Linked DNA regions of Candidatus Ruthia magnifica str. Cm (Calyptogena magnifica). The protein of the gene in region 1 binds, or shares a complex with, the protein of each later gene. Links are inferred from orthologs where the notes say so. Each region holds a gene or a part of one and is shown on either strand. Other genes may lie near its edges.

Evidence for each region.
Region 2: the proteins of RMAG_RS01195 (region 1) and RMAG_RS00040 are in contact, whole or in part, in a crystal structure (PDB 5UE9), measured with the Lactococcus lactis proteins. The link is inferred for Candidatus Ruthia magnifica str. Cm (Calyptogena magnifica) from one-to-one orthologs. Residues at the interface, in WP_023189152.1 of Lactococcus lactis: Leu4, Gln5, Ala47, Ser48, Met49, Leu50, Leu51, Arg52, Arg53, Met95, Leu98, Arg223, Met224, Ala225, Cys226, Ile228, Gly229, Ala230, Cys231, Tyr232, Ala233, Val235, Glu236, His237, Asn243, His244, Ala245, Lys247, Glu250; in WP_025017116.1 of Lactococcus lactis: Gly25, Phe27, Phe29, Glu32, Tyr33, Lys35, Tyr36, Lys48, Phe56, Thr60, Pro61, Arg62, Val63, Ala64, Glu65, Thr66, Ala67, Ser68, Gly69, Met70, Ile74, Gln77, Pro223, Glu251, Phe274, Ala275, Pro277, Phe278.

Annotation. Positions count from the first base shown.
Region 1 is NC_008610.1:237,619-253,391, forward strand. The notes cover bases 6,509-9,473. They hold RMAG_RS01195 (dihydroorotate dehydrogenase electron transfer subunit), read left to right. Parts: upstream 6,509-7,549; coding sequence 7,550-8,398; downstream 8,399-9,473. Other genes in these bases: argB (acetylglutamate kinase), read left to right, coding at 6,667-7,557; RMAG_RS01200 (YggS family pyridoxal phosphate-dependent enzyme), read left to right, coding at 8,395-9,033; RMAG_RS06225 (TA system antitoxin ParD family protein), read right to left, coding at 9,191-9,370. Also shown: RMAG_RS01150 (histidinol-phosphatase), read left to right, coding at 1-384; RMAG_RS01155 (DsrE/DsrF/DrsH-like family protein), read right to left, coding at 413-928; RMAG_RS01160 (sulfurtransferase TusA family protein), read right to left, coding at 957-1,181; RMAG_RS01170 (M48 family metalloprotease), read left to right, coding at 1,721-1,987; RMAG_RS06110 (hypothetical protein), read left to right, coding at 2,246-2,377; ribose-5-phosphate isomerase RpiA, read right to left, coding at 2,556-3,227; rdgB (RdgB/HAM1 family non-canonical purine NTP pyrophosphatase), read left to right, coding at 3,269-3,874; RMAG_RS05980 (hypothetical protein), read left to right, coding at 4,000-4,170; RMAG_RS05985 (hypothetical protein), read left to right, coding at 4,564-4,740; RMAG_RS05990 (hypothetical protein), read left to right, coding at 4,795-4,986; RMAG_RS01210 (YhdP family protein), read left to right, coding at 10,423-12,888; metalloprotease TldD, read left to right, coding at 12,885-14,309; RMAG_RS01220 (NADH-quinone oxidoreductase subunit A), read left to right, coding at 14,410-14,766; RMAG_RS01225 (NuoB/complex I 20 kDa subunit family protein), read left to right, coding at 14,770-15,249; RMAG_RS01230 (NADH-quinone oxidoreductase subunit C), read left to right, coding at 15,249-15,773.
Region 2 is NC_008610.1:2,679-17,480, reverse strand. The notes cover bases 6,234-9,124. They hold RMAG_RS00040 (dihydroorotate dehydrogenase), read left to right. Parts: upstream 6,234-7,155; coding sequence 7,156-8,094; downstream 8,095-9,124. Other genes in these bases: leuS (leucine--tRNA ligase), read left to right, coding at 8,127-9,124; bioD (dethiobiotin synthase), read right to left, coding at 6,475-7,116. In the rest of the region: preprotein translocase subunit SecA, read right to left, coding at 1-2,321; RMAG_RS00070 (hypothetical protein), read left to right, coding at 2,374-2,679; petA (ubiquinol-cytochrome c reductase iron-sulfur subunit), read left to right, coding at 2,784-3,380; RMAG_RS00060 (cytochrome b), read left to right, coding at 3,394-4,617; RMAG_RS00055 (cytochrome c1), read left to right, coding at 4,621-5,484; RMAG_RS00050 (glutathione S-transferase N-terminal domain-containing protein), read left to right, coding at 5,563-6,192; more of leuS, read left to right, coding at 9,125-10,577; RMAG_RS00030 (phosphoribulokinase), read right to left, coding at 11,209-12,096; gyrB (DNA topoisomerase (ATP-hydrolyzing) subunit B), read right to left, coding at 12,127-14,535.

The DNA.
Region 1 (15,773 bases):
CCTAAAGCTCAAGTAGTGGTTGATGCGCATAAAACAAAAGGTGATATTGTAATAGTGATTACTGCCACCAATCGCTTTGTTGCTGAGCCAATTGTGGCTAGATATGGGATTGAGCATTTATTAGCCACTAATCCTGAAATTAAAGAAGGTCAATATACGGGTAAGATTGAGGGTGAGCCGTGCTTTCAGTCCGGTAAAATTAATCATCTTAATAAGTGGCTGAAAGAGACTGGAGAAAACATCAAAGGTGCAAGTTTTTATTCAGATTCGCATAATGATTTACCCATGTTGGAATTGGTAGATTATCCGATTGTTGTCCATGGTGATGATAAACTAAATACCTTTGCAATTGAGCGAGACTGGCAGTGTCTAGACTGGATGTAATGCTGTTTATTTTTTTTAGGCAGCTTTGTTACATATAAAGGTTATGGTTTGAGCCATCACATTCATTAAAATAAGTTGCCGCACCTGCAAATTCAATACCATCAATGAAGTCGTCTTTACTATAGCCAAATAAACCAACTGTCATTTCACAAGCGATAAATTTAACATCAAATTCTTGACACATAGAACGCAACTCATCAAGCGTGGCAACGCCATTTTTCTTCATGGTTTTTTTCATTAAAAAAGTAGCCAAGTATTCTGTGAATGGTAAAGACCAAAAGATATTTGGAATTTTTGGACCAAAATTAATTTTTTGTAGCCATTCAGGGCCAAAAGGTAGTTTCATTGGCATGCCAGGATTTCCAAGAGGAGAAACACGCAATTTAGAGGTGTCTTTTAATAAAAGATTAAGCCCGTAAAAGGTAAAAAATATGGTAACTTCTTTATCCATCGCAACACCGGTAGAGGCAATAATGAAAGGCGGAAAAGCCCAATCAAAAGTTCCTTTGGTGGCAATAATGGTCATTTTTTTATTATCTGACATAATGATTCTCCTATGAAATAATTAGTACTTAAGCCTTTTCAATGTTGAAAATATATTTACCACTTTCTTCAATAGTGGATATAAGCTTGTTACCCGTTTGATTACAAAAAGCTTCAATGTCTTTTACTGAACCAACATCAGTTGAAATTACATTTAAAATTTTACCAGCATCCATTTTTGATAATGCTTTTTTAGTTTTTAAAATTGGCAATGGGCAGTTTAAGCCTGATGCGTCTAAAGTTTCGTCAGCCATTTGTGGACTCCTTATATATTTTATAAAGTTTAAATAATAAACATATTAGAAACAACTAATAAGTTCGACTATTTTAGTCGTCCATCGGTAAAGAGTCAAATATAATAATCGTATGATTAAACTTTTAGTAATGTGGATATTAATAGTTTTATTTGCGTTTGCATTAGAGGTGCTTGAGCTGGCCTTATCCAAGTCGTTATAGGAGCAAAAACAAGGCAATGAATTTTTAAATTATTTGAGACACTATAGTTCTGTGGTGGCGGATATTAAAACTCAAGTTTATTTAAAAAAATTAGGTCAAGAACTGTCTGTTTATAGTAAAAATCCATTTAAGAACCTTAATTTTTTTATGCTGAATGATGATAGTGTAGGTCCAATATGGTTATATTGGTATGTATACTGGCAGTTGCTTAGTTCTGAATCTGAGCTTGCGGTATTCTTTCTCATGAAATATCACATGTTATTCAAAATCATTTGACTCGTTTTAGTGAGAAGACAAACAAACTTATATAATGCTGGAAAATATGTTAGTTACAATATTGAATAATTCCACTATTGCAGTTTCTGGTGTTTCAGAAACTGCACAACAAGGCATTAATTTTATTAGTGCATATGAGTGGGAGGCGGATCGAATGGGCACTAAAATACTATTAAAATATGGCTTTGACCCTAAAGGCATGGCACAATTTTTTTTAAAAATTAAAGACAATCCAGGTGCAAATGAATTTTTATGTATCCATCTACTCAGTATTAATAGAATTTCTGATTCTATACAACGTTTTGTTAGAGAACGTAGTGACTATTGAGCTGATTCATTCGAGTATTTTTAAGCATTAAAGCTAAGGTATTACCATCAACAAAAGCGTATTAAATTGGAAACAAACAAAGCGCTCAACTTGTATATGTACGCTTACGATGCTTAAAAGAAACAAAAGTATCGACAAGCTAAAAATCATATTAATCAACTTTTGAAACTAAATCATGATAATCCAACTTATATTCTTGCGGGTAGAATTTATTCAAAACTGACACAGGTAGATAAGGCATAAACATATTTTTCCAAAGTGAGTTACAGTGAAACTAGCGTGTATTATGTAGCTAAATCTTATGCAGATAATAATAAAATTACCAAGGGTATTACTACATTAAGACGTTACTTAAAACTTAATGTGGGCACTTATCATTCTCATATGTAAGTACTGTAAAGTTAGGTCGCGCGCATATTCACAACGCTAAGGCATTGGTATTGTAAGGCAAGTTAAATGAAGTATTCGTTATCAGCGAGCAAAATCTGTCATCCAGTCGCGAGATTTGTTTGGTGTCTTAACAGTCAGAATTAAGCGCTTAAAGCAGTCGATATATTTGTATCAAAATTTACCCAATTAGACGTGTTACGATTTTCACGCCATTAGATGTGCCTAATAATAAAATATCTGCGCCACGATTAGCAAAAAGCCCATTAGCCACAACTCCAGTAATGCTATTTAGTTTTGTCTCCATTACTTTGGGGTTGGTGATTTTTAAATCTTTAATATCAAGGATTAAGTTACCATTATCAGTGATAAAATTTTCTCTAACTGTAGGCGTTCCACCAATTCTTTGGCTGATTTGATATTTGACATAATTAGATGCCATTGGAATAACTTCAACAGGTAGTGGAAAGTCACCCATTATTGTCACTAACTTTGATTCATCAGCAATACAAATAAATTGATTAGCCACCGCTGCCACAATTTTTTCGCGCATGAGTGCACCACCTCCACCTTTTATAAGATTTAGGCCATCATCTGATTCATCTGCACCATCAATATAAACTGAAATAGTTTCTACCTCATTAAGGTCAAATACTTTTATATCATAACTCTCTAATCGTTGTCTAGTTGCTTTAGAGCTTGCGATAGCCCCCTTTATTTCGTTTTTTATTTTTGCCAATGCATCAATAAAAAAATTAGTAGTAGAGCCAGTACCCACGCCTATAATAGTATCTTTTACTACGTGCTTAAGTGCGGCTTGCGCAACAGCGAATTTCATCTCGTCTTGAGTCATAATGAGCCCCATAGTCTAAATATTAAGTTAAATTATACACGATGCAAAAAATCATTCTTGCTAGCAATAATCAAGGCAAAATTAAAGAGTTTAATATTATGTTAAGCGGTATTTATGAAGTTGTATCTATGCAAGATATGCAAGTTGAAGAAGTGCCAGAAATAGGATTAACCTTTGTTGAAAATGCACTGATTAAAGCCAGAAACGCATCTATGATATCAGGCTTACCAGCTTTAGCAGACGATTCAGGTATTGTGGTTGATGCGTTAGGTGGCAGGCCTGGTATTTATTCTGCTCGTTATGCGAATCACCATGGTGATGATAAGGCAAATACACAAAAACTGCTGAATGAAATGGCGACAGTGCCTGAAGGTGCGCGTAGTGCTCGTTTTTGGTGTGCAGTTGTTTTTGTTGGGCATGAAAATGACCCAACACCTATTATCATTCAACGTGGCTGGGAAGGTGAAATACTGCGTGAAAAAATGGGTGATAATGGGTTTGGTTATGATCCAATTTTTTATCTTCCGACCCATAACTGTACTTCTGCTGAGCTTTCATCCATAGAAAAAAACAAAATTTCTCACCGAAGTAGAGCTTTATCAGCACTACTTAAAATACTCAAAACAAATCAGTGGACTATGCGCTAGAATTACCACCATTGGTGTTGTATATTAATTATACGGTGTATTAAAAAATGTCTCTATTGTGATTTTAATTTGCATGAGGGTAGTCAACAAAGTTGACAATATTACTGCGTTGTTAAAAGACTTTGATGGGGATTATGTTCAAAGTCGCTCCGTTCAATCTATTTTCTTTAGGTGGTGGCATGCCCAGTTTAATAAGTGAAAAAGCGCTTTCTAAGTTGTTTTCTGATTTAAAGATGAGACTTAAATTTGTAAATTATATTGAAATTACTTTAAAAACTAATCCGGATACTTTTTAGATTGAAAAGTTCAAAGCATTTAAACGTATTGGTGTTAATCGACTCTCAATTGGTGTGTAGTCTTTTGATAATCAACATCTCAAATCATTGAGTCGTATTCATAATGCTAATAAATCAATTTATGCTTGTGAACAAGCTAAGTAAATAGGGTTTAAACGTTTTAATATTGATATTATGTATGGATTGGAAAACCAAACATAAGACGATTGTCTGTCTGATATCAATCAAGCTATGAATTTAAATCTTGATCATATTTCTTTTTATCAATTAATCATTGAGCCAACACTTATTTTGCTAAATTTACACCGATTTTACCAAATGATGATGATATTTGGCAGATGGGTAGTAAGGTTCTAAATTTATTATAAAAAAATGGTTATGTAGGCTACGGAAGTGTTTGCTTTTGGAAAGACGCCGTTAAAACACAATCTAAATTATTGGCAATTTGGTGATTATATTGCTATAGGTGCTGGCGCTCATGGAAAAATTACCTGCTTAAACGAGCATTATTTATTTATAACGACAAAGGCGTACTCGCCAAAAGATTATCTAAAAAATAGGCAAAAGTAAGTTAAATCCATTGAAAATTTAAGCTTTGATTTTATGTTCAATGGATTTAAGCTAATGCATGGATTTGATTTAGCTTTTTTTACATTAAGAATAGAACAATCAATACGAGCAATTGAATACCAATTAAATCAGGTTCAAGTATTAGGTCTACTTGAGTTAAATGATAAACGTATTCTACCTAGTGAAAAAGGTTTTGATCTTTTGAATAATTTGCAAGCTATTTTTTTTGATACAACTAAATTATGAAAGTTTTGTTGTCATTAATTTTGCTCGTATTTGTGTCATTGGCCAGTGCTAGTGATATTGAACATTACTCTATGTTTGACCATTGATAAAAAGTTGTGTTTACTTAAGCGTTATATTGCTCAGTTGCTTTTAACAGTTTCTATTTTTGATATTTGCTATGAATCTTTTACCTCAAAGATAAATAACCCCATCTCCAATTGTTTAAATTTTCTAGCATATTAATGTTTTGAAGTTGTTTTTATAAAACAATTCTTTTCATCATCAATTGCAAATTAATCTAAGTTTTTAGTAATATTTAAGAAAATAAATAAGAATATACAACTACAACTACTTTAGTAATTCTAACTTTAATTCAATTGTCTTTTACCAGTAATATTTATGATGGGCATGGCAAAAATCAGCATTAGGTATAGCCAGATTTTGCACAACAAATGCAGAATTTAATGATATCAGATAGACGGTTTAATGGATAAAGGTGAGATACTATTTATCAAAAACTGTTTAAGTTGTCATGGTAATAACTTGTTGGTTAAAATATTTAACTCAAAACCTAGTGATTTAAGAGCTATGTCTTGTATGCATTTAAATTGGGGGTGTTACTTGAAAAATAACTAATGTATAACACTATTTCGGTTTGGAAAGGCATTCTTAAAGAGGTGAATATATGATATCTTGTGAATTATATTCAATTTTTAAATGCTGATATGTTAAATAGAGAACACTCTAATATGCAAGGCATGAATCATACGGGTATGCAAATCAAAGATAAATACTAATGGAATAAAATAAAGAAAATGAACAATAAAAGACTATTACGTAGACAATTTGTTAAGGGTGTTACTATAAGGTGCAACTGTTTTAGCAATTAGTCCAAGTATTTTATTTACTGGCATGTGTAACAATCTTAACAGGTGATATCTTCATCTAAATATTTCAGAGTAAAGTGTAAACTTTACTGGTGTCATGAGAGCGGTTACTACAGCTAATAATACTTCACTTATGTCGTTATTAAAATTTAACGAAAATGATATGATTATTTTGTATGTTAAAAATAACCTTTAAGAGAACGTCTATTTTTATTGACATGGCTTGATTTTGTCATCAGAAATGGATAGCGCTCCTGATATTAGTAATGATTTCTATGGTATTAAGTCATGTGAGATTTTTATTTATCGTTTTAAGACCAAACAAAGTGTTACAGATATTATGACATAAATGCATATTTTTGATCAAGCGCATTTGATCATTGTAGCATCTATTGATACAGGATATTGTTGAATATTCAAAATACTGATGTAATCTTAATGTGCGGATCTTTGTCTGTCGTTGTAGATACAATTTATATTTTTAAAATGACCACAAGAATATTAATCAGAATTTATTTGGAGCTTTTATTTAAAATACTTTGCATTTCAGTGACCGACAATATTTTGTATTCGCTGTTTCATATATTATTTAATTCAATGATTGCAGGTGCGACAATGGTAATGTTATCACTCACTGTGGTTAGTAATCTCAATCGATTAAGGTGCATCAAAATTAGTGCCGATTTATGATAATATTTGCAAATATAATAGAATTGGTATTAATTTTTGGCATTATTTAGTGATTTTGATTGTCAAATAAATAATCAAATTGATTGTATGAGCATTAAGTAAAATAGTGCTTTAATAAATTTTTATGTTAAACAACATGTCTAATAACACAAACAATATTACGAGCGTTTTAACAGAAAGCTTACCTTATATTAAAAAATTCCAAGGTAAAACTATCGTTATTAAATATGGTGGTAATGCCATGGTTGATGAGGCCTTAAAATCCAGTTTTGCACGTGATATTGTGTTGATGAAATTAGTTGGTATGAATCCAATTGTGGTGCATGGTGGCGGTCCACAAATTGGCAAGACACTAAAGAAAATTGGTAAACAAAGTCAATTCATTGATGGTATGCGTGTTACCGATTCAGAAACTATGGACGTGGTTGAAATGGTACTAGGTGGTCTGGTTAATAAAGAAATTGTAAATCTAATCCACCAACATGGTGGTCATTCAATTGGGTTGACTGGTAAAGATGGTAGTTTAATTTCTGCTAAAAAATTAAAGCATGATATTGAACCAACATCTGAAATTATTGATCTTGGTCATGTGGGTGAAGTGGATAAAATTGACATCTCAGTAATTAATTTATTATTAAAAGGGGATTTTATTCCAGTCATCGCGCCTATTGGGGTGGGTAAGGATGGTTTTTCTTATAATATAAATGCAGATTTGGTTGCAAGTGCGATTGCACAAGCGTTGAATGCTGAAAAGTTAATATTATTAACTAATGCGTCTGGTTTATTAGATGCCAATGGTGAATTATTAACTAGGCTTGATGACAATATCATTGATGGATTGATTAAGGATGGTACGATTCATAGTGGCATGTTGCCAAAAATTAATTGTGCTTTGTCAGCCGTTAAAAATGGTGTTAAATCTACGCATATTATCGATGGACGGGTTGCACATGCGGTATTGTTAGAAGTCTTTACGAATAGTGGTGTAGGTACACTAATTACTTGTAATGAATAAAGCTAGTATTAAGATACATGATTGTCAAATTTTGGCACATTATCAGTTTGAAGGCAAGCAATATATTTTAACTTTGGCATCGAACATTATTGCTAAACAAACTAAGCCAGGACAGTTTGTACACCTTACTGTCTCTAGTGCTTTAGCCATGAGGCGACCTATTTCAATTATGTCAGTTGATATTGAAAATGGTACCTTTGATTTACTTTATAAGGTGGTGGGTGAAGGCACTCGTCAACTATCGCAGCGTAAAGTAGGCGATATATTGTCAATTATTGGCCCTATCGGTAATGGCTTTAAACTCACTGATAAAAAACGACCACTATTGATTGGCGGTGGTGCGGGTATGCCACCGATGATTGCTATTGCACAACAAATAAAAGATCTTGGCTATGAATCTTTTGCAATCCTGGGTTCTGAAGTGCCATTTCCATTTGTTGACAAGTTGGCCGATAATAACAAAGATTATCAAGGCGCAACATACACCATGCCTGAGTTAGAAGATTGGGGTATTGAATGTCGCTTAACCAGCCTGCAAGGTTTTGATGGTACATTCAAGGGCTTTGTAACTGATTTAGCTAAAATATATTTAGATAATTTAAAAACTGATGAAAGAATGCAAGTTGAAATATATGCTTGTGGTCCACGTCTAATGTTAGTAGCAGTAGCCAATTTGGCTAAAGAATATAACTTACCTTGTCAAATTTCATTAGAAGAAAATATGGCTTGTGCTGTGGGTGGTTGTGCAGGATGTGTGGTTGAAATACAAACTAACCAAGGCATTTCCATGAAGCGCGTTTGTGTTGATGGCCCAGTTTTTGATGCCTACCAAATATTTTGATTAAGGATAACTTAGAAAAAATTCAAGAAAGAATTAACCAAGTTAATCACACTCAGTTTGTTACTTTAATTGCAGTGAGCAAAACCAGATCGGTAGATGAATTGCAGCAGGCCATTAATACGGGTCAGAAACATTTTGCTGAAAATTATCTGCAAGAAGCACTCATCAAAATTAATCACTTAAAAGGCCAAAACCTAATTTGGCATTTTATTGGCCCTATTCAGTCAAATAAAACTTTAAAAATTGCCAAAAATTTCGATTGGGTACATAGTGTAGACCGATTAAAAATTGCTAAAAGGCTCAATGAGCAACGTCCAAAAAACTTACCAAATTTAAAAGTGCTTTTGCAGATTAATATTGATAACGAGCCTATCAAATCAGGTGCATCGATTGAACAAATTGATGAACTAGTTACTCATTTTGAAAGTCTAAAAAATCTCACTTTAAGAGGCTTTATGTGCATACCAAATCCTTCTAATTCAGCGCAAAATTTTACAAGAATGACAAGTATTATTAAGCAATACCCAAACTTAGATGCTTTATCAATGGGCATGAGTCGTGATTTAGAATCAGCCATTACTAATGGTGCTACTTTTTTACGTATTGGTACAGATATTTTTGGCAAGAGAGCTTAAATATAATCATTTTCTTTTTAAAGTAATGTTTTGTGACTGATTTTCAAAAAAATCAGAATCAAAAATTTTATGCTTTAGTTTTTATAAAAATTTTTGTGTATCCCAAATAAGTAAGAATAAACGATAATTTTTGTTCAATATTCATCAGCCAATAAATTCAAAAGGTTGGTTTGGTTTCACGTTTTGTGATTAGTAATTTTTCAACCATGTCAATTGGTAGATCAGGATTGATCATTGTAGTATGCCTAATTTTTACCCAATATTTAATTTGATTGGACACTATTCTTAATTCTTTTTTGGTCTGAATTTTGGCTCGATTGTATAAATTTTTATTGATTCTGGTTTATATTACTTGTCGCTTGGTTAATAATATAAATTTATTTTATTAGAATTGTAATAAGTTACCACACAATATATAACTATCCATTTAAACATGGTATGAATATTAAACCACTAATCACTAATGGCATAATTGATAAAATTTATAACGAGCTGATTGGTCAGTTAGTTAAGTAAACCCATCTTGTTGCTACACTTAATCAGTCTAGGTCAATGGTTGATACTTTATTTGAAATGTTTTTTAAAAGATAGTTTGGATATGAGTGATGCTGATTGAATATTGATTTTGTGAAAGTTCCAGCCAAGTAAGATAAACCGGTATTTTAATTGCTTATAACTGACACCATGATTAAAACTGCAAAACTATTGAGCAAAGAAGTTAACAATAAGAGCATTGTTTAATTTAGGTGTGACTTTTAAGTGCGATATTTATATTGTCATGAATGGGTAAGTGTTTAGTTTTGATAGGGTAGAGAAAAATAAAGAACTGGATATTTTTATATCCTTATAGTTCTTTGAGTGGGTTTAGTAGATTTTATTTTGTCATATGTTCAATAGCTTCTTTTAGTTGATCATCTGAACAAATCATATAGATACCTTTCGGTGACATTTACGCTGTCACTTTGACTAGTAGATATATAATGCCGCGTTTAATCCATTAAACTTAGGCGCGTTAGTAACGCCAATACTATGCCAATTAGCGTATACAGAAATATAAACTCCCTTCGCCATTGCGAGATTTTTTAGCAACTTAATGACGTTAACTCTGTTGATATTTCAATACTTGAGGATAGAATTAGACCACTAGATCAAGTATATTTGAAAGGTGGTTGATGTTAACGTCATTAAGTTGCTAAAAAATGTATCAACGCCAAATAATAATAAAAATAGTAATAATAGCCGCCAGTGAATTTTTCAAGTACATAGTATTTTTTCTTGTTTTTTAACATAGCCTTGTGCCAATATCGATAGATAACCCGTTCATAAAAATAAGTTATAATTCTAGAGAAGGGAAGTATTACACTAACAAGTCAATAATAAGTATCAAAAATGATTAAAAAAAAACGCTTAAGTGGTATTAAAGTATTAAAAATAAGCACTTGGGTTAGTGTTATTTTTACGTTCATTTTTGTATTAGTAGTGTTATTTTTTGTCATCTTTCCAATGTTACTAAAAGTACCGATTGAGACTCAATTATCAAGTTTAACTGGGCTTGATGTTCAGTTGTCTAAAATTACATTTGATTTTGAAAAGAAAGGTATTACTTTAAAAGTGCATGATATTTCCATCGCATCTGGTGAAGCTCAGCAAATGGCCATGATTAAAAATTTATCTTGGCATATTAATCTGCTAAGTTTGTTTGATGATATTTATCATTCTAGTCAAATTTTTATTGATACTCTAGTGCTTTATTCTAATCTTGATGATTTCAGTATAGACGACATTAGAAATATAGCCTCACTTGGTATGCTAAAAGAACTATATTTTTTTGAATCTCTGCATATTAATAAAACAATTATTAAAGATACAGTTGAAATTGCATCATTGACGCTTAAAAGAGATGGGATGCAATTGTTGTTAACAATACCTAATCAGAGTATTGGCACTAAACACCTTGACATTACGATTATCTTATCTAGTGCCAAGATTAATCAAAATGGCTTTTTAACGTTACCAATTACTTTGAGTGGTGATGATTTTGAGTTGTTGTCAAGTCTTAAAATATATAGCTATCAAGGTTATGATTTTATCCAATTTAGTGGCCTTATTCAGCGTATGAATGTGATTAATATTAGTGATTATTTACCTATGGTATTGATAGGTGATATAAATCATCAATGGATTAAGCATGCATTTCAATCAGGTGAATTGGATAATATTAATATCAGCATTAAGAAAAATCTTTCAACGCAATTACCAGCAAAGATAAAATTTGATGCGCACTTAAGCAATACTGAATTATTATTCAATACTGATTGGCAAAGTCTTAAGCAATTAGATGCAAATATTGCCATTGATGGTAGAAAAATCACAGTTATGGTCAATCATACTATGTTAAACGACATGTTTTTGCAAGGTATGAAAGTTCAAATATTGGACATGAGCAAAGATAAATTAGAGATTAGCGTCGTTGGTAAAATTAATACTCAAAGTGAAATATTAACCCAATTTTTAAAAGATGCACCACTGAATGATAATGTAAATGATGTGCTTGGGAAATTTAGTCTATCTGGAAAGGTGGTAGGTAATGTAGATTTAATCATATCACTGGATGAAACAGAGCCGATATTGGATATTAATTTGAGCATTCAAGATAACCGTATGACAACATTGGGTGGCGCAATTGTGGTTAAGAACTATGATGCACAATTGACATTGCATAATAACAAAATTACTTCAAAGGGTGTGGGCAATATTCGGGGTGAGTCATTTAATATTCGCATCAATTCTAATAATCAAGATAGTGGTTTAGATGCATTATTTAAAGTAGGGCTTACTAACGGTAATAATTTTGAGTTTTACTTGACTAAATATTTGGATCAAACATGGCAAGCAAATGTCAAGTCCGATACGTTAAAAACTGATGTAAAAATTATACTAAATGAGAACGCTTTGCCTGAGGTAAAATTGATAAACCTTCAAGTAGAGGCGTTAGACAAAATAAAAGGCAATTGGGATATTCAGGCAAAAGATTTTCCCAGTATGCATTTAAGTGTACAAAACATACAAGTTGGTGAAAGTAAGTGGCCTGATTTTGAGGCCACACTTGGATCTCAGGACAAGGTGCTTAAAATCATTAATTTAGAATTTTTAGGCATAGGTGTGAATAGTCAAAACCTTAGTTTTGACGGTGCTTGGGTTGATGGTAGAACTATACTCACTGCTAAAGCAAAAGGTAGTAAGTTGAGTAAATTTCTTGATAAATTAAACATTAAAGAAAAAGTTCGTGGGGGTCAATTTGAATTTGATATACGCTTATTTTGTAATTGTGCTCCGTGGAATATGAGTTTTAAAGGCGCCAGTGGTTTGATTAAAATGAAAGTTAAAGAAGGTGTGTTTACCAATAAAGACCCTAATATTAGCCGGGTTTTATCATTGCTTAATATTAAATCCATTGCTAAGCGTTTAGAATTAGATATCACTGATTTGGTTAGTGAAGGGTTTGTTTATGATACTATTGATGCACAAGTTTCTATTAATAATTCTATGGCGACTATTAGCCATTTTAAACTTGACTCAAGTTCAAGCACGATTAACCTAACAGGCTCAAGTAATATTGTTAAACAAACTTATCATTTAGAAGCAAAAGTATTACCTGCCATTAGTGATGCCGTGCCGATTACTACTTATTTGGCTGGTGGTGGTTTGTCAGGTATGGTGGTTTGGCTTGTGGATAAAATTCTATTTAAAGGTAAATTGATTAATAATATTGTTGATAAAGTTGTTGAATTTAAATATAAAATAACAGGTCCGTGGAATAAGCCTATTATTGAAAATATATCAACCGTATTATGATTGAACAACTATTGGATGATCATCGTCTAAATCAAGAAAAAATAACTATTTTATTGTCTTCTTTGGCAGCTAAGGGTACTGATTATGCAGATTTATATTTTCAACATTCAGCGGTTGAATCTTGGTTTTTAGAAGAAAGTATTGTTAAATCTGGCACTTACCACATTAGTCATGGTGTGGGTGCTAGAGCTGTCAGTTCTGACCAAACTGGTTTTGCTTATTCAGATGATTTAAATATCAAAGCGATTGAAAAAGCCATTAGTTTTGCTAAAGGAATATCGACTCAAACTGGCACGAGAAGAATTCAAGCTTTTCAGTCTATTCCACAAGTTGCTAGATATAATGGCTCGAATCCGCTCAGTAGTTTCAGCTCGCAAGAAAAAGTTAATTTTTTAAAAAGAATTGATATATTGGGCAGAAAGGAGCCTAAGGTTAAGCAAGTTAGTGCCTTGATTTCTGGTGGATTTAGCGAGGTATTAATTGCTTCAACTGATGGTGTATTTGCAAAAGATTATCGTCCAATGGTGCGTGTTAGTGTGAGTATTATTGTTGAGCACAATGGTAGAACTGAATCAGCCTCAAGTGGTGGTGGTGGTCGATATAATTATCGATATTTTATTGACCATGCCTTGGATGAAATTTATGTTAATGAAGCTATTAGACAGGCGTTAGTAGCACTGGAGTCAAAAAAAGCACCTGCTGGAAATATGCCAGTTATACTGGGTCCTGGCTGGCCAGGAGTATTATTACATGAGGCTATTGGCCATGGCTTGGAAGGTGATTTTAATCGTAAAAAATCATCCATATTCACTAACAGAATTGGTGAGCAGGTGGCCAGTGATAAATGTACTATTGTTGATAACGGCACTTTGGAAAATAGGCGTGGCAGTTTAACAATTGATGATGAAGGCATTCCAACACAAAATACTTTGTTGATTGAAAATGGCATCTTAAAAGGTTATTTATTTGATAAAATGAACGCTAAACTAATGAATACAGTGTCAACAGGCAATGGTAGGCGTGAGTCTTATGCCCATATTCCCATACCAAGAATGACCAATACTTACATGCTAAACGGACAGGATTCTTTAAAGAATATGATTACTTCTGTTGATAATGGTATTTATGCGGTTAATTTTGATGGTGGTCAAGTTAACATTACTTCAGGAAAATTTGTTTTTAGTGCTAACGAGGCTTATCTTATTAAGAATGGAAAAATTATGCATCCTATTAAAGGTGTGACACTAGTAGGTTCTGGTGCTGAGGTATTAAAGAAAATATCTATGGTAGCAAATGATTTAAAACTTGATAATGGCGTTGGTGTGTGCGGTAAAGATGGTCAAAATGTGCCTGTAGGTGTTGGTCAACCTAGTTTAAAAATAGATCAACTAACCGTAGGTGGTACTGAGGTTAATGCATAATTTAGCCATCTAGAGATGTATTTGTTGGTTATAGGTGAATTGATTGATTAAATTAGATATAATGTCTAGAAATCTATGTTTTGGAGTTAGGAGAAACTAGGTGTTAGAGAGTTATATACCTGTCATTGTTTTTATTTTTCTAGGGCTTGCTTTTGGTGTTGGACCAATGTTAATTGGTTATTTATTAGGGCCAAGTAAACCATATGAAGAAAAAAATACTCAATTTGAGTGCGGTTTTCCTGCCTTTGATGATTCGCGTATGTATTTCAATGTACGTTATTATCTAGTGGCTATTTTATTTATTTTGTTTGACTTAGAAGTTGCCTTTGTTTTTCCATGGGCAGTGGTTCAGTCTCAATTGGGCTGGTTTGGCTTTATCGCGATTAGTATTTTCTTATTTTTACTGGCGGTGGGTTTTATTTTTGAGTGGAAAAACGGCGCACTTGAATGGGAATAGCTAATGGCAATTGAAGGTTTAATGAAACAAGGTTTTGTAACCACATCACTTAACAATGTTATTAACTGGGCAAGAACAGGCTCGCTTTGGCCTATGACTTTTGGCTTGGCGTGTTGTGCAGTAGAGATGATGGAAGCGGGTTCTTCTCGCTATGATTTAGACCGTTTTGGTATTGTTTTTAGACCCACACCACGTCAATCAGATTTAATGATTGTAGCGGGCACACTCACCAATAAAATGGCACCGGCTTTACGCAAAGTTTATGACCAAATGCCTGAGCCAAGATGGGTAATTTCTATGGGCTCGTGTGCGAATGGTGGTGGTTATTATCATTACTCTTATGCAGTTGTTAGAGGTTGTGATCGTATTGTTCCCGTTGATATTTATGTTCCAGGCTGCCCGCCAACGGCAGAAGCGTTACTATACGGTATCATACAATTGCAAGATAAAATCCGCAGTACTAACACCATTGCAAGAACTTAATGCAAGATTTAAAAGCATCATTAATTAAGGTTTTCGGTGAACGTCATTTGGTTGAAGCTTTTGGAGAGTTGACTTTAATAGTTGATTCTCAAGATATTATTAAAACCTGTTTGAAATTAAGAGATTTTTTCTATTTTGACACATTAATAGATTTATGTGGTGTTGATTATTTAACTTATGGACAATCAGACTGGAATGGTAATGCGAGTGCTTCTGGTTTTTCTAGAGGGCGTAATCATCAAGGTTCAAAAGACAGACATGAACAGCGTTTTGTTGTGGTGTACCATTTATTATCTGTCAGTAAAAATAAACGTATTAGAGTGAAATCATTTGTTGATGAGGCCGAGCCTATTATCAAGTCAGTTACTGATATTTGGGCATCTGCTGATTGGTATGAACGTGAGGCCTTTGATTTAATGGGTATTTTATTTGAAAATCATACAGACTTGCGCCGGATTTTGACTGATTATGGCTTTAAAGGTCACCCCTTACGTAAGGATTTTCCAATGATTGGCGAAGTTGAA
Region 2 (14,802 bases), 240 kb from region 1 along the record:
GCTGCTAAATGCTCTTTCCAATAGTGATCAAGAGTCTGCAACATAACTGATTTTTCAAATTCACGCATAGGTTTAGTACCAACGATTTTTTCTTTATGGTCACAAATTGTACTGAGTCCTTGAATAATTCTTAATTGTAATTCATCAATATCAATACCCTCATCAAGCCATTGTTTTAATGGAAAATCAGCTGAATAGTCTAATTTTAGTGCATTATGTAAGCCTTCAACATCCCAATCCTCTTCCATCAATTCAGCTGAAATATAGTCTGCAAAAAACTGCTCAATGACTTTTACTCTAATACTAATAAAACGATCTTGAACATCGCTGACACTCATCAAATCATCACGTAATTGATAGATAACTTTTCTTTGATCACTGGCAACATCATCATATTCTAAAAGGTGTTTACGTGCATCGTAGTTCATACCTTCTACCTTTCTTTGGGCGTTTTCAATAGCTCGATTGACCATTTTATGCTCAATCGCCTCGCCTTTTTCCATGCCCAATTTTTGCATCATAGATGCCATTTTTTTGCTGGCAAAAATGCGCATTAAATTATCTTCTAATGACAAATAAAAACGCGTTGAACCAACATCTCCCTGACGGGCAGCACGACCACGTAATTGATTATCCACTCGACGTGACTCATTACGTTCTGTGCCCACAATATGTAAGCCACCTGCTTTAATAACGTCGTCATGCTGAATTTTCCAATCAACTTTTTGCTTATCAGTTGCCTCTTCAGACAATTTACCACCAAGTACAATATCCGTACCTCGACCTGCCATATTAGTCGCAATGGTCACTGCACCGATACTACCGGCATTAGCAATAATAATTGCCTCTCTCTCATGCTGTTTAGCATTTAAAACTTCGTGTTTGATATTGTTTTTTTCTAATAGGGTTGAAATTAATTCTGAATTTTCAATACTGCTAGTACCTACCAAAACTGGCTGTCCAATTTGCTGGCAATTGGCAACATCAAATGCAATAGCTTCAAATTTTTCTTGTGTTGTTAAATAAATTTTGTCTGATTTATCTGCACGTGCTGACGGTTTATTAGGTGGAACAACTAAGGTTTCCAGACCATAAATATCTTGAAATTCCACAGCTTCAGTATCGGCAGTACCTGTCATACCTGAAAGTGTTGTGTAAAGTCTAAAATAGTTTTGAAAAGTAATTGAGGCAAGCGTCTGGTTTTCCTTTTTAATGCTCACTCCTTCTTTAGCTTCAATAGCCTGATGTAGCCCTTCTGACCAACGACGACCTGGCATAGTCCTGCCAGTAAATTCGTCAACAATCACAACCTCGTCATCTTGCACAATATAGTCCACATCTTTTTGGAATAAAATATGCGCACGTAATGCTGAATTAATATGTTGCATTAGTAAAATATTGCTCGCATCATAAAGACTAACACCCTCTGGTAAGGCTTCAGCATCAATTAATAAGTGCTCAGCTTTACCATGACCATCATCAGTCAAAAACACTTGCTTGTGCTTTTCATCAACGGTATAATCACCCGCCACTTCAATGACTATTTCTTTGCCTTCTCCATTTTCTATTTGCTTTGTAAAATTAGGAATCATATGGTTAATAGTCTGATAAATTTGTGCATAATCATCCACTGGACCAGAAATAATCAAAGGCGTTCTAGCCTCATCAATTAAAATAGAATCCACCTCATCCACAATGGCAAAATTAAGTATACGTTGCACTTTTTGCTCAGAAGTAAATGCCATATTGTCACGAAGATAATCAAAACCCAACTCATTATTAGTTGCATAAGCAATGTCACACAGATAGGCTGATTGCTTGTCTTCATGTGCCATATTTGAGACAATAACACCCACACTCATGCCTAAAAAATCAAATACTTTGCCCATCCATTGTGCATCACGAGTTGCTAAGTAGTCATTCACAGTGACTATGTGTACGCCTTTACCGCTAAGCGCATTAAGATAGGCAGGTAGAGTTGCCACTAAAGTTTTACCTTCGCCTGTGCCCATCTCTGCGATATTACCATCATTAAGTACCATGCCACCAATGAGTTGCACATCATGGTGTCTAAGATCTAATACTCGTGTTGATGTCTCACGAATCACGGCAAACGCCTCAACAAGAATTGAATCTAGGGTCTCTTTATTGTTAATTCTATCTTTAAATTCTTGGGTTTTAGATTTGAGTTGTTCGTCACTAAGTGCTTGCATTTTTGACTCCAATTCAGTAATTTTATCAACAGTTTTGTACAATACCTTAATGAATCGATCGTTTCTAGAACCAATAATTTTTGATAAAACTTTATTTAAAATACTCATATAGGATATGTTTAAATTAATTTAAATAACCCATTTTCTCATAGATATACAAATGTGTCAGTATAAAGCCCTAACAAATCTTGCAAGTTTTATGCCTAGTGGCCAACTTGGGCAACTATTTGCCCAAGCAAAGACCTATAATCAAATCAACATTGAGTTGGCTAAGCTTTTACAAGATACATTAAAACCACTTGAATTATGTTTAATTAGGGATAACACAGCAACATTAATAACTCATAACCAAGCCATTGCCTTTAGAGCTCAAAAGCAATTAGTGACATTGCTAGAACTTTTGATACAAATACCAGCGCTTGTGTCTATAACACACGTAGAAATCAAAATTAATATCAACAAATAGCTCTCATAACAATTATCTATTATATAAAGCTGATATACATTATAATGATTTGGGTCTAAAATTAGATTTTATTTCGATTTTTCAAAATAAAGGATTGTAACCCTATGTCAAAACAAGAGATAGACTTAAAAAAAAGACGTTTTTTAACGGGCGCTACAAGCGTAATTGGTGCAGTAGGTGTTGGTTTTGTGTTGGTGCCATTTTTATCATCATGGATGCCTTCAGCAAGAGAAAAAGCTGCTGGCGCACCAGTTGATGTTGATATTAGTAAGTTGGATAATGGACAATTAGTTAGGGTTCTATGGCGAAAAAAGCCCGTTTGGATTTTTAAACGTGATAAAACAACCATTGAAAATTTAAGTACGTTGAATAGTATCTTAACCGACCCTGACAGTAATAAACTCTCTCAACAACCAGAATACGCTAAAAATATTTATCGCTCAATTAATCCTAATATTGCCGTTATTGTTGGTGTTTGTACCCATTTAGGCTGTTCGCCAACCTATCGACCTAAACTAGGCTCTGCCGATCTTGGTGGAGATACATGGAAAGGTGGTTTTTACTGTCCCTGCCATGGCTCTAAGTTTGACTTAGCAGGTAGAGTTTATGCTGGCGTTCCAGCACCAACAAATTTGGTTATTCCACCTTATTATTTTGTCGCAGATTCTCTCATTAGAATTGGCATTAACCCAAAAGCATAATCAGGAGAATAGGATGAATAACAATAAAAACTGGATTAATCAAAGATTCCCACTAACCAAAGTTTGGAACGAGCATTTAGCAGAATATTACACTCCTAGAAATTTTAATTTTTGGTATTTTTTTGGTTCATTGGCTATGTTAGTATTGGTCATGCAGATTGTAACAGGCATTTTTTTAACTATGCACTTTAAACCTGATGCAATACATGCCTTTGCTTCAGTTGAATACATTATGCGTGATGTTAACTGGGGTTGGCTCATTCGCTATCTACACTCAACAGGCGCCTCTGCTTTTTTTATTGTTATTTATTTGCACATGTATCGTGGTTTACTTTATGGCTCATACAAAGCCCCGCGTGAATTGATTTGGATTTTAGGTATGGTACTATATATTGCATTAATGGCAGAAGCCTTTATGGGCTACGTATTACCATGGGGACAAATGTCATATTGGGGCGCACAAGTGATTATCTCACTATTTGGCTCTGTGCCCGTATTTGGCCCAGACATTCTAACCTTTATCTTAGGTGACTATGCAGTTGGCGACCCTGTTTTAAATCGATTCTTTTCATTACACGTGATTACTTTACCGTTAATTTTAGTTATTTTGGTGTTTTTGCACATTGTGGCATTACACACAGTGGGCTCAAATAATCCAGACGGGATAGAAATCAAGAAAAATAAAAACAAAGATGGCATTCCTAAAGATGGCATTCCATTTCATCCATATTACAGTGTTAAAGATATTGTTGGCGTGATAGTATTTTTAATGATTTTCTCAGCTGTTGTATTTTTCGCCCCAGCAATGAATGGCTATTTTTTAGAAAATGCTAATTTTGTTGAAGCAAACCCACTTAAAACACCTAGTCATATTGCACCACTTTGGTACTTGACACCTTTTTACTCAGTATTAAGAGCCATTCCGCCTATGTTTAGTTCACAATTCCCAGGTGTTGTTGGCATGTTTTCAGCATTATTAATTTTAATTGCACTTCCGTGGTTGGATAAATCTAGCGTGAAATCAATCCGTTATCGCTCATGGCCTTATAAAGTCGCTCTAGGAATTTTTGTTATCAGTTTTGTCATACTTGGTTACTTAGGCATGCAGCCAGTAACACCAATTAATGCACTATTAGCAAGAATATTTACAGTCACTTATTTTGGATTCTTTATCTTAATGCCTTGGTTTACCTCCATTGGAAAAACAAAAATAGTGCCAACAAGAGTAACGGAGTAAATGATGAAAAAACAATTACATGTAATACTTATAATATCGATTATAACCTTCTATTTTAATGTCTTAGCATCAACTGAAGTTCATTTAGATCATGCTAATACTGACATAAATGATAAAAAATCGTTACAAAGAGGTGTAAAGTTATTTATGAATTACTGCTCTGGTTGTCATTCAATCCAATTTATGCGCTACAATCGTATTGGAAAGGACTTATTCTTAGATGATGTCATTGCTGCTTATGAGAAAGCAAAAATAGCTGTGTTAAATAATCAATCACTAAAACATGATGATTTTGTGGCTCTTTCAAGAGCACTTGATAGTGAAATTACTAGCCCCGACCAAGCTAAAAGTTTTTTAAAAAAAATTTCTAAAGAAGAAATTGAAGAAAACTTAATGAAAGCCACTGATAAAGAGGTTGAAAAAAATCTAATATTTACCAACGAAAAAGTGGGTTCACTAATTACTTCAGCCATGTCTATTTCTAATGCAAAACAATGGTTTGGCAGTAATCCAGACTTGTCTTTAGTGTCACGTTCAAAAGACGTAGATTGGATATATTCCTATTTACGTGGATTTTATAAAGACGATTCACGTGTGTTTGGTGTAAACAACCATATACTAGAAAACGCCTCCATGCCAGATGTTCTATGGCAATTGAAACAAAACAAATCTAGCAAAGAATTTGAACAAGATATCAGAGATATTAGCAATTTTCTAGACTATGTTGGTGAGCCAGCTAAACTAGTACGATTTGACCTTGGTATTAAAGTATTGGGCTTTTTGTTTATCTTGTTCATTTTCTCCTATTTAATGAAAAAAGAATATTGGAAAGATATTAAGTACGGCAAATGGCGTACTAAAAATTAATTTCTAATACAAGTAAAGTTCACTCTATAACAGCGTCTTAAAAAACACTGTTATTATTATTTTTTAATAATAATTATTATGTTAACAAAACCTAATCCATCTTCAACAACGCTTTATTCTTCACCACAAGATATACAGTCTCATGCAGTACGCTTCATCATGGCTGAAAAAAATATTGAAAGAGGGGTATTAAATTTAAAGCTTGAAGAAATTCCTGAAGAAATTCTAGAGCTTAATCCATATCAATCATTGCCTACTTTGTTTGATAGAGGTATTGTTTTATACGACCTTTCAGTGGTGATGGAATATCTTGATGAACGTTTTCCGTTCCCACCATTACTACCTGTGGACCCTATTGAAAAATCAGAGAAAAGATTGCTTATCTTTAGATTTACCAGAGCACCTGGTTGTTTGTTTGAATTGGTAAACAACATTGAATTAGGCATCAAAAAAGACGCCAACAAAGCACGTAAAATTCTAAAAAATAATCTAATTGAATTGGTGCCTTTATTTGCTTATAAAGCCTTCTTTAAGAGTGACAATATGACTATTGTTGATGCTTGTCTAGGCGCTTTATTATGGCGTTTAAAAAAACTTGATATTGTGCTAGGCACACCAGGAAAAGCCGTTACAAATTATGCAAATAGACTTTTTTCTAGAGAAAGCTTCAAAATAAGTCTAACCGATTGTGAAAGAGAATACAACTAAAAAACATGTCTGTATTGTGTTCTACTTAAAGCTTATCACGCAACTCCATCACCTATTTTTTACTGGTTGTGTTAAAGAAATTTTAACACAACCAGATTATTCTAAATATTACTAGAAACACAATCTATAACCTATAATAATTATAATCTTAGCTTTAAAGTAATATTTTCTAAAAAATAAGTTAACACTTTATGCCTATCAATGCGATTGCTATCATTTATACAGGTAAAAAATGACGAAGGTATATTTTTTTAAATTGAAACCAAACTTAAAACTGTTTGATTAAATCACTAATAGGATTTTTTTAACTTTTCTTTCAAATGACGCTAAATGATTTTGATTAAACACATTGATATCAATATCCGTATGTTGCTTGATTGCTTGTGCATTTTTCAAAAAATTAGGTTGAATCTGATTCAACACCAACATGCTTATACTAAGCCCGCAACTCTGCGCAGAGTTAATGCTAAGTAACGCTTGATTAACTGCACCTAACTCATCTTTAATCACTAGCACTACTGGCATATCAAGTGCTTGAATTAAATCACTGTTTAATGCTTGTCTCGCTATTGGAGAAAGTAATCCACCCGTCCCTTCAACAATAACAAATTCATCTGACATACAAGCATCAACTAAATCATCTAAAGTAAGTTTTAATCCCGAGTCTTGGCTTGCCATTTGCGCACTACTACACGATTCTAACTTATATCGGCACACCTTGTCAATTGGCTCATTAATATTACAAGCCTTGGATAATAACAAGGCATCCTTTGGAATTAGCCGCCCATTCTTATTTTCACAATCACTTTCAACTGGCTTTCTAGCACTAACCTTAAGAGTGTTTGACAATAATCTAATTAAATATTGGGCAACAAATGTTTTACCAACATTGGTACCACTACCACTAATGAATAATCCTTTCATGAATAATAATTTTAACAGCAAAAATGTATAATACCACCCATGCTAAATAACTTAAAAACCCTGTTCTGCGGACTTTCATTAAACTCACCCATTGTCCTTTTATCAGGCTGTGTTGGCTTTGGTGAAGAGTATACACGAATTGATGGATTTTCTAATACCGATGTAGGTGCTATATGTCTTAAAAGTACAACTCTAGAGCCAAGACTTGGCAATATCCCTCATAGAGTATGTGAAACGCCTAGTGGTATGATAAACGCTATTGGTTTGCAAAATCCAGGTACGGATGTGGTGATTAACGATATTATACCGAATTTAGATAAAACTGAAACACATTTTATTATTAATATTTCTGGTTCATCCATTGAGGAATATGGCGAAATTACTAAACGCTTTGATAACACAAATATTGACGCAATTGAAATTAACATCTCTTGTCCAAATGTTAGAGAAGGCGGCGTAACATTTGGTAATGACCCAGATATCTCTTATCGAGTTGTTGATATTTGTCGGAAAAATACCTCAAAGCCAATTATCACTAAATTATCACCCAACCAAACTGATATTGCTTTAAACGCTCAACGTTGTATTGATGCAGGTACTGATGCTTTAGCAGTGATTAACACACTTATGGGTATGAGTATTGATACTAAAACCAAAAAACCAATCATTGGTAATAATCAAGGTGGTTTATCTGGCCCTGCTATTAAACCAATCGCTCTGTTAAAAGTACATCAAGTTTATCAAGTTAGTAAACATTACAATGTGCCCATAATTGGTCAAGGTGGCATTACCACTGCTAACGATGCAATAGAATTTATCATCGCAGGTGCAGCAACTATTGGCATAGGTACAGCACTGTTTTATGATCCATTAGTGTGTCATAAAATCAATGATGGTATTAGTGAATATTTAAACGAAAATAACTTAAACAATATTGGTGATTTAGTTGGTATATTAGAGCTCAATTCATCCATATAAGTCTGTGATCCTAATATGAACAAAAATACCTTATGAACTCAGAATATAACGCTCAAAAAATTGAGGCGCAAGCGCAAAAATATTGGCAAGAAAATAAATCTTTTGAAGTTAGTGAAGACACTTCAAAGGAAAAATATTACTGCTTGAGTATGTTTCCATACCCATCTGGGAGCTTGCACATGGGTCATGTGCGTAATTATAGTATTGGCGATGTTATTTCTCGCTATCAAAAAATGCAAGGCAAAAATGTCATGCAACCGATTGGCTGGGATGGGTTTGGTCTACCGGCTGAAAATGCTGCATTAGAGAATAAAGTTTCTCCAGCCAAATGGACTTATGAAAATATAGATTATATGAGAGATCAGTTAAGTAAACTAGGTTTTGGCTATGATTGGTCACGAGAAATTGCTACTTGTCACCAAAAATATTATCGCTGGGAACAATGGTTATTCATTAAATTATTTGAAAAAGACTTGGTGTATAAGAAAAATGCTATTGTTAATTGGGACCCTGTTGATCAAACCGTATTAGCAAATGAACAAGTGATTGATGGGCGTGGATGGCGTTCTAATGCACTGATTGAGAAAAAAAAAATCTCACAATGGTTTATGCGTATCACAAATTATGCCGATGAATTAATTTATGGTTTAGATAAACTCGATGGTTGGCCAGATGCGGTTAAAACTATGCAAAAAAATTGGATTGGTAAATCTGTTGGCCTAGAGGTTGACTTTCCTAGACATAATGCCGATTCGATTAAAGTTTACACCACTCGTCCAGACACACTCATGGGTGTTACCTACCTAGTTATCTCTAGTGAACATCCTATTGCGCTTGAGGCTGGCAAAAATAATCCACAAGTTCAAGCTTTTATTGACGAATGCAAAACCATACAAATCACCAAAGAAACAATGAAAACCATAGATAAAAAAGGTATTGACTTAGGAGTAAAATGTATACATCCAATTACAAGCGATGATGTGCCTATTTGGATTGCTAATTTTGTTTTAATTGGCTACGGTACGGGTGCAGTTATGAGTGTTCCTGCACACGATAAAAGGGATTATGAATTTGCAAAAAAATATGGTATTGCCATAAAAAAAGTTATTAATGAAAATATAAGTATTGATAAAAATGCTATGACAGATAAAGGTGTATTGTTTAATTCAGGTGAATTTAACGGCTTGAATTTTGACCAAGCCTTTAACGAAATTGCTAAGACCTTAACAGATAAAAATTTAGGTAGGAAAAAAACAAACTACCGCCTACAGGACTGGGGTATATCACGTCAACGTTATTGGGGCTGTCCAATCCCCATTATTAACTGCCAAAATTGTGGAATAGTGGTAGTGCCTGAAGCTGACTTACCAGTTGTCTTACCTGAGGTAATGAGTTTTGATAGTGTTGGCTCGCTCATCAAAAAAATGCCAGAATTTTATCAAACTACTTGCCCAAAATGTGGCAAGATGGCACAACAAGAAACTGATACTTTAGATACTTTCTTTGAATCATCTTGGTATTTTGCCCGCTACACTTGCAAAGATAATAACGATAAAATGTTAGATAAGCGTGCTAATTATTGGCTAGCAAATGGTGGTGTAGATCAGTATATTGGTGGCATTGAGCACGCTATTTTACACTTACTATATGCTCGATTTTTTAATAAATTATTGCGTGATGAAGGTTTTATTAAAAATGACGAACCTTTTAAAAATTTACTCACCCAGGGGATGGTGCTCAAAGATGGTGCTAAAATGAGTAAATCCAAGGGTAATACTGTTGATCCTGCACAAATGATTGAAAAATATGGTGCTGATACAGTGCGCTTATTCATCTTATTTGCCGCACCACCAACCCAAAACCTAGAATGGAGTGATTCAGGCTTAGAAGGTGTACATCGATTTATTAATAAGGTTTACCGCTTGATTATGGATTTTATCCAAGATCATAAAAGTCATGCTATTGGTACTTTGAATAATTTTGACAAAGCTCAAAAGGACATACGCCTAAAAACCCATCAAACACTTAGTAAAATTACCGATAATATGAGCCGTAGATATTTATTTAATACCGTTATTGCCGCACTCATGAAACTGTGTAACACCTTATCAAAATTTAATGATACCAGCAAAACTTCTATGGCGATCCGTCAAGAATCTATCCACATTCTACTTAAAACTTTAAGTCCAATTGCACCTCATCTTTGCCATTATTTATGGAAAAAATTAGGCAATATAAAAGCAATTATCAATGAACCATGGCCAAATGTTGATAAATCAGCACTAGTTCAAGATAAAATGCAAATCATTGTTCAAGTCAATGGAAAATTACGTACTAAATTAATGTTCAGTACTGATGTAGATAATGCACAAATTGAAGCACAAACATTGGCAAATGAGAATATTACCAAATTTACTAAAGGTAAAATTATCGTTAAAGTGATTATCGTGCCTAATAAATTAGTTAATATTGTTGTTAAATAAGTCTTTATTGAATACATATAAAACAAGGACTTACTTTAAAAAGTAGAAGTGTTTTATGTTTAAATTCTCAGTTGTAAGAAAGTTCGTGACTAAGGTTTTAATATGGTTTTTCTTTCTGTAGAAAATTGTAATATTGAACAAGTTCTTTTTATCCACAACTATAAACATCATTGAATATTTATTCACTTATATTGACTGTTATAACGCTTATAATTCTGCTTTTAAGAGAAATAGTGTAGTAATAGAAAGAAAAATTCAATCTGACATAATATTAGCAAGAACAAAGCTAAATTTATAATCATAAATGGCGTTAAAAATGTGAAAAAATTATCACTAAAGTTCCAGAAAAACTTGAATCTGCGCACTCAAAATTTACTTAATTGTTGCACCTTGATAAATATAGATAGTTATGGATAATAAGCACTGAGTGTCTCTTTTATAAAAACCTAGCTATATTATATAGAACTTTTTTAAAGTATTGTGTGTCTAAGCAGATCTAAAAAATATAAGGAAAAATTAATTTATAATGAAGTTTGAAATAAATATTAACAGTAAGATATTTTTCTAAAAGTATCACTAAAATTTAGTTTCAAATGGATTCATGTTGTTTGTATCTGCTTAAAAGAAAAATTTACTTATTTTTAATCATTTTTTTGATAATCGGATAAAGAATAATTTCCATTGCTATGCTCATTTTTCCACCTGGAACAACGATAGTATTGCGTCTGGACATAAATGAGTTGTTAATCATACTACATAAGTATACAAAATCAACTGGTGTTTTGTTTAAATCATTAAAGCGAATCACCACAAAACTTTCATCTGGTGTTGGAATGTCTCTAGCAATAAAAGGATTGGACGTATCTACCGTTGCAACACGTTGAAAATTAATATCTGTCTGAGAGAATTGTGGTGTTATATAGTTAATATAGTCTGGCATTCTACGTAAAATGGTATCAACTATTTCTTCTTCTGAATAGCCCCTTTCTGCATTATCACGATGAATTTTCTGAATCCATTCAAGATTCACACTGGGAACAACGCCAATTTTTAAGTCACCATGTTGTGCCATATCTATATCATCTGTAACTACTGCACCATGTAAACCTTCATAAAATAATAAATCCGTAGTATCATCTACTTTTTTCCAGGGGGTAAACTCTCCAGGGCTTAAATAGGTACTTAAACGTTGGTTGTATTCGACAGCTTCTTCTTCAGAGTGTAAATAATAACGACGGTCACATTTACCTGTTTTTCCATAATCTTTGAAAGTTTGTTCTATTTTTTCAAATAAATTAGCATCTGGACCAAAATGAGAAAAGAAATTATTACCTAAATCTTCTTGTTTTTTAACATTTTCCTTCATTGAGGTTCGATCATATTTGTGAAAACTATCCCCCTCTAGAATCAAAGGATTGATACTTTCTTTTCTAAAAATATGCTCAAAGGCACGTTTAATAAAGGTTGTTCCAGCACCTGATGAGCCTATTACTACAATAACTGGGTGTTTTTTTGACATATTTGTCTCCTTATTTGTATTTTATTTTTTTTAAAAATATAAGTTATCAACTAACAAGGCATTGTTCTCAATAAAGTTTCTTCTAGGTTCGACTTTATCACCCATTAGGGTTGAGAAAACTTCATTAGCAACAATAGAATCTTCAATTTTAACTTTAAGTAGGGTTCTTTGTTCAGGATCCATGGTAGTTTCCCAAAGTTGTTCAGGATTCATTTCACCTAAACCTTTGTATCTTTGGAAACTTTGACCTTTTTTAGCATCTTTAATCAAAAAATCAACTACATGACTAAAACGATCAACTTTGACTTGTTTATTTTTCTTTTCAATATAAGATTCTTGAGTAATCATACTTTCAATTTTTTTAGAAAAATCTTTAATGGCCTGATAATCAAGAGAACTGAAGAATGCTGCATTTAGTGTTTTATGTTCAGTATTAACTCCATACACGCATAATGTATGCTCAACTTCATTAGAAATAGCATTAAAAGTAACTATATGTTTTTGTGCTGGCGTTATATCTTTGTTTAATTTTTCAGTTAAATTTGCACACCAAGTGTTCATATTTTTTTGATTGGTTAAATCATCAATAGGTGTTGAACTTGCAATTACTTTGAGTAGAGCTAAATTATAACGTTTATACAATTTATCAATAATGGTATTTATTTTGTAATATTCTTTTACTAAAGATTCTAATGCCATGCCTGAAATAGCAGGCGTTTCTTTTGATAAAAAGAAATATGCATCATTAATTGCTTCTTGTAATAAATAATCATTTAATTCTTGATTATCCTTTAAATAGCATTCTTGCTTACCTTTTTTGATTTTGTATAAAGGTGGTTGTGCAATATACAAATATCCATTTTCAATTAATTCTGGTAAATAACGATAGAAAAAGGTTAATAATAGAGTGCGAATATGTGCACCATCTACATCCGCATCTGTCATAATTACAATTTTATGATAACGCAACTTAGTAATATCGTACTCTTCTTTTCCGATACCACAACCTAGTGCAGTAATTAAAGTGCCCACTTCTATTGAAGATAATATTTTTTCAAAGCGAACTTTCTCAACATTTAATATTTTTCCCTTTAAAGGTAAAATAGCTTGTGTATGCCGATCACGGCCTTGTTTAGCAGAGCCACCTGCAGAATCACCCTCAACTAAAAAAATTTCACTTTTAGTAGGATCTTTTGTTTGGCAATCGCTTAATTTTCCAGGTAAATCAGCGATATTGAGCATACCTTTACGACGGATTATTTCTCTTGCTTTTCGAGCTGCATTACGCGCATGTGAAGCGTCTAAAATTTTTCTAATAATAATTTTTGCTTCTATTGGATTTTCTAATAAATAGTCACTTAATTTTTCATTCAGTGCTGATTCAACAGGTGCTCTAACTTCACTTGATACTAATTTATCTTTGGTTTGTGATGAAAATTTTGGATTAGGTATTTTAATACTAATAATCGCTGTTAAGCCTTCACGAGTATCTTCACCTGTAATTGAAATTTTTTCTTTTTTAGCAATGCTGGAATTATTAATATAATTATTAAATGTTCTGGTTAATGCACCTCTAAAACCAGCCAAGTGACCACCCCCATATTTTTGTGGAATGTTGTTTGTAAAACAATAAATATTTTCTTGATAAGAATCAGACCATTGTAATGCTACATTAATTTCAATATCATCACGTTGTGCATTGATTGTAATAATATTATTAAAAATTGGATTTTTTGCTTTGTTAAGATATCTTACAAATTCTTTAATACCACCTTTATATTTAAAAAAATCTTTCTTTCCTGTTGATAATTCTTTAACTTGAATATGAACACCTAAGTTTAAGAAAGATAATTCACGAATACGATTTACTAAAATATCATATTTAAATTCAGTAATTGAAAAAATATCAACATTGGGTTTAAAGTGAATGGTTGTACCTGTTTTGTCTGATTTTCCAATTACTTTTATAGGTTCATTAGGTACACCAATATTATAATGTTGAAAATAAATTTTACCATTACGGTACACAGTTAATTCAACCCATTCACTCAGTGCATTAACAACAGATATACCCACGCCATGTAATCCACCTGATATTTTATAAGAGTTGTCATCAAATTTACCTCCTGCATGGAGCATAGTCATAATTACTTCTGCTGCAGATATTCCCTCTTTAGGATGAATATCAACAGGAATACCACGACCATTATCGTTAACAGAAATTGATAGATCTTCGTGAAGAGTAATATTAATTTTTGAACAAAATCCAGCTAAAGCTTCATCAATAGCATTATCAACAACTTCAAATATCATGTGATGCAATCCAGTACCATCATCTGTATCACCAATGTACATGCCAGGACGTTTTCGAACTGCATCCAATCCTTTTAAAATTTTAATACTAGAAGCTTGATATTCTTGTGATTGTTTTTCCGACATAAGCGCTGTAAATAAATAAAATAATTATACCATGCAAACAGATAGATCCTGTTTGCTTATGGTTTATACTGTTATGTTTAACATGGACAAAGTAGTATATTATCAAAATATTTCTTTTAAATTAAATAAAAATTTAAAACTGTTTTTATGATGGCTTTAATTTAAAAATTTGGATAATATAATGTATAAACTTTTTGGTTTAATCTGATTTTAATTAAATAAAATAATTTATATAAAAAGATATGGTATTTTGTTTTTCGTGTACTA